DNA from 2 places in the Pseudoxanthomonas sp. F37 genome. Region 1 is predicted to be linked to the other one. Evidence: riboswitches for the same ligand, from Rfam matches in the RefSeq annotation. Region 1 holds a riboswitch; the other holds the start of a gene.

Region 1 (2,196 bases):
CGGTGTTGTCGCGCAGCTCCAGGAAGTCCTCGATGTCGGCGTGCCAGGTTTCCAGGTACACGCAGGCCGCGCCCTTGCGCTTGCCGCCCTGGTTGACCGCCGCGACGGACGAATCCAGCGTCTTCAGCCACGGCACGATGCCGTTGCTGTGGCCGTTGGTGGACTTGATCAGCGAGCCGCGCGAGCGCACCCGGGTGTAGCTCACGCCGATGCCGCCGCTGAACTTGCTCAGCTGGGCGATGTCGCCGTACCGGGCATAGATGGATTCCAGCGTGTCCTGCGGCGAGTCCAGCAGGAAGCACGAGGACAGCTGTTCGTGCGTGGTGCCGCTGTTGAACAGCGTCGGCGAGCTGGGCAGGTAGTCCAGGTGGCCCATGCGGCGGTACAGCGCCAGCGCTTCGGGCACGTCCTCGCTCAGCGCGCAGGCGATGCGCAGGAAGAACTGCTGCGGCGTCTCGATCACCTTGCGCGTGTGCGGATGGCGCAGCAGGTAGCGGTCGTACAGCGTGCGCAGGCCGAAGTAGTCGAAGTGCAGGTCGAGCGAGGCGTCCAGCGCATCGTTGAGCTTGCGCGCATTGGTCTGCACGAAGTTCAGCAGGCGGTCGTTGATCAGGCCGACCTCGTGGCCGCGGGTGACCGACTGCGAGAACGCATGGATTTCCTGGCCGGTGACCTCCTTGGCGATGTAGGCGGCCAGCAGGCGCGCGGCCAGTCGGCTGTATTCGGGTTCTTCGCCGGTCAGCAGGGCAGCGGTGCGGATGGACAGTTCGTCCAGTTCGCGCGTGCTGGCGCCGTCGTACAGGCCGGAGATGGTGCGGGTGGCCACGCGCATCGGGTCGATGGCGTGCAGGCCTTCGCAGTTGCGCTGCACCGCGCGCACGATCTTGTTGAGGTCCACCGGTTCGCGGCTGCCGTTGCGCTTGGTCACGCTCATGGCGGTGGCGGTGGGCGGCGGGGTGAGCGAGAACGCGTCCTTCTGGGACGGGAGCGTGCCGGCGTCGGCGAGGGCGGTGTCGGTCTGGGTCACGAGAGTCCTCCATGCGGGTTGCACGCGGCGGCCCGTCCCTCGCGGGGCTGCGCAAGGCCGGATGGAGGTCAACAGTGGGGAAGCGGCGTCGCAGGGGCTAAGACGCGCGGACGGAAGGCCGGCCTGCCCTGCTTCGCCAGCCCTCTCCCCCCGGAGATTCCGCGGCCGGCACCGCGCGTTGTGCTTCGCGCGGCTGTCGGCAGGTCTTCGGACTCATGGGCCTGGGGCGAGGAACGAGTGGAGAGAAACGAGGAACGAGTCAAAGCGCACTGCGGCTTCTCTCGTTCCTCGTTTCTATTCCCTCGTTCCTGCCTCTCCTAGTCCGCCGCTTCCCAGGGCAAGGCCCCAGTGCTGGTGGCGGGTTCGTTCCCAATTACCGCTGCGGGGCAGTGCCGGAGTGGCGCAAGCGCGTCACCGGCTTCCCGTTTTAATCCCGTGGCTTGCGGCCACCGGAACCGACGGGCACAAGATAGTGGGGGTGTAGGGAAGCGTCAACACCAAATGTTGTGTGGAACAGGAGATGTCGACGCGGGGCGGGTTTCACGGCCGAGAAGCGAGCGAAGAGAAGTGAGGAGTGAGCGAAAGCGCTTTTCCTCACTCCTCACTCCTCACTCCTGTCCACCCCCCGCTCAGCCGCGCAGCGCCGCGATCGACGCGTCCTGCGCCTGCTGGTACAGCGCGAACGGGTCGTGGATCTTCGCGCCGAGGGCGGCCGCGAATGCGTCCTGGTTGGCGTGCGCGTCGTAGGCGCGCTGCTCGCCGCCGCCCAGGTTGGACTGGAAGATGCCCGCTGCGCTGACCGGCAGGAAGTCCTCGTAGACGATGGGGTCGACGATGGCATGACCGGCGTCGACCAGTGCATCCGGTGACATACCCGCACGTTCTGCGGCCGGCAGTGCGGCGCCGCTGTCGGTCAGGCGGTAGCGGAAGTAGCCCAGGCCTTGGCGGCGCAGCGTGGTCTCGTCGTCCGGGAATTCCGCGAACGCCGCCGCCAGCCGCTGCGGGTAGTCCGCCGACGTGTTGCCCGCGCCGCCGGCCTGGCGTACCTGCGCCAACAGGCGGTCGTAGAGTTCGCGTCCGGCCGGCGTCAGCGCCAGGCCGCGCTGCTCGATCTCGCCGAAGCGCGCGCTGTGGCTGCCGGGTACCAGCGCGCCGCTCGCGTCGGGGAA
Region 2 (2,196 bases), 460 kb from region 1:
TTCCGCATCGCGCTCGGAACTGGTGGTCCCGCTGGTGAAGGGGGATGACCTGGTCGGCGTGCTCGACCTCGACAGCCCGCGCCTGGCGCGCTTCGATGCCGACGACCAGGCGGGCATGGAACGCATCGCCGCCATTTTTCTGGATTCGTTGACATGACAGGCACCAAGCTGCGCAACATCGGCCCCAAGTCCGCCGCCTGGCTCCGCCAGGTCGGCCTGCGCACGCAGGAGGATCTGGAGTCGGTGGGCGCGGTGGAAGCCTTCATCCGGGTCAAGCGGGCGGGGTTCCGTCCCAGCCTGAATCTGCTCTATGCGCTGGAAGGCGCCCTGCTGGACTGCCATTGGCAGCAGCTGCCTGAGGCCCGTCGCGGCGAACTGCTGGTGGCCTACGATGCCGCCGCCGCGCTGCTGCCCCCACCGCGTGGCCGCCCGGCGGCCGGACCGGTGACCACCACCCACACCGAGCAGGAAGAGGACGCGGGCCCTTCGCTGAACCTGTTCGACTCGCGCGGCGACGACTGATCCCGGCGGACATCGCAGGCATGGCCCGCTCCTGCCTGTAGGAGCGCCCTTCGTGCCCCAACGGGGTACATGGCGCGATACCCCTCGCGCTGCGCCCGACTGAAAGCATCGCGGGCATGGCCCGCTCCTACAAAAGATCTTCCCGCGGACATCGCGGGCAGGGCCCGCTCCCGCCTGTGGGAGCGCCCTTCGTGCTCCAACGGGGTACATGGGCGCGATGCCCTTCGCGCTGCACCCGGCTGGAACCGACGCGAGACGGCTCGCTTCTGCAACGGGGCATTTCGGGGGAAAGCATCGCGGGCATGGCCCGCTCCTACAAAAGATCTCCCGGCGGATATCGCGGGCATAGCCCGCTCCTACAAGAGATCTCCCGGCGGATATCGCGGGCATGGCCCGCTCCTACAGAGGATTCTCCGGCAGGCTTCGCGGGCAGGGCCCGCGCCTGCAAAAGATCTCCGGCATGGACACGTCTGCGCGCGCGAAGCGCTTCGTCCCGCGTATACTGCGCGCGCTTTCAGGTGACCCGCGCCTCGTGCCGGGTTGAAACGGGAAGCCGGTGAACCGCCTCGCGGCGTCATTCCGGCGCTGCCCCCGCAACGGTAGGCGAAGAAAGCCGCGGCATCGGCCACTGTGCGTCCAGGACGCATGGGAAGGCGCCCCGGCGGAGTGCCCTGCACTCGCTCGCAAGCCCGGAGACCGGCCTGGAAGTCCACTGGTTGCGATGCGGAGGGCGTCGCGGCGTGCCGCGCCGCTTCGCCTGCGCTGTCCGCTCCGCATTCCTTTCCATCGCGACTCCACGCCGAACAATGCGCGCGGCGCGCGCGATGGAGCAGTTCCGATGCAGAGCCGTACCTTTTCCTCCCCTTCCCTGTTGGCCCTCGCGGTCGCGATGGCACTGCCGTTCGCGGTGCAGGCACAGCAGGCCACCGATCTTGACGAAGTCGTCGTCTCCGGCACGCGTACCGAGGTCGCCGTCGAAGACAGCCTGGTGCCCGCGCAGGTGATCGGCCGCGACGCGATCCAGCGCAGCCAGGCGCGCTCGCTGGGCGAACTGCTGCAGGGCCGCGCGGGCATCTCGATCGCCAACCAGGGCGGCGCCGGCAAGATCACCACGCTCAACCTGCGCGGCGCCGAATCCGACCACGTGCTGGTACTGGTGGACGGCGTGCGCATGGGCTCGGCGACCGCCGGCCTGCCGGCGCTGCAGGACCTGCCGATCGACCAGATCGACCGCGTCGAGATCGTGCGCGGCCCGCGCTCGAGCCTGTGGGGATCGGAAGCCATCGGCGGCGTGATCCAGGTGTTCACCCGCCGCAACACCGGCAAGGTACGGCCGAACTTCCGCATCGGCGTGGGCAGCGACAGCACCCGCGAAGCCAGCGCCGGTATCGGCGGGGGCATCGGGCGCGGCTGGTTCGGCGCCGATGTGGCGTACACGCGCACGGATGGCTTCAACGCCTGCCGTGGGCGCGGCCCGGATCCCAGCATCCCGTTCGATTTCGGCGCCGGCTGCTTCACCGACGAACCCGACCGCGACGGCTACCGCAACACCTCGGCCAACCTGCGCGGCGGTTACGCGTTCACCGACACGTTGACGCTGGAGGCCAATGCGCTGCGCGCCGACGGCAAGAGCGAGTTCGACGGCAGCTACACCAACCGCTCCGAGACCGTGCA

What was found. A riboswitch is a leader RNA that binds a small molecule or an ion and turns the genes downstream of it on or off. The one in region 1 is predicted to bind cobalamin.
Region 2: another riboswitch for cobalamin. It lies ahead of btuB (TonB-dependent vitamin B12 receptor); the one in region 1 lies ahead of MUU77_RS00195 (ribonucleoside-diphosphate reductase subunit alpha).

The regions. Positions count from the first base shown of each region.
Region 1 covers NZ_CP095187.1:37,294-39,489, reverse strand. Annotated here, with positions in the region: gene MUU77_RS00195 (ribonucleoside-diphosphate reductase subunit alpha) at 1-934, opposite strand, end outside; cobalamin riboswitch at 1,208-1,502, opposite strand; gene MUU77_RS00190 (VOC family protein) at 1,657-2,196, opposite strand, start outside.
Region 2 covers NZ_CP095187.1:499,073-501,268, reverse strand. Annotated here, with positions in the region: gene MUU77_RS02230 (GAF domain-containing protein) at 1-157, shown strand, start outside; gene MUU77_RS02225 (TfoX/Sxy family protein) at 154-522, shown strand; cobalamin riboswitch at 1,022-1,242, shown strand; gene btuB (TonB-dependent vitamin B12 receptor) at 1,361-2,196, shown strand, end outside.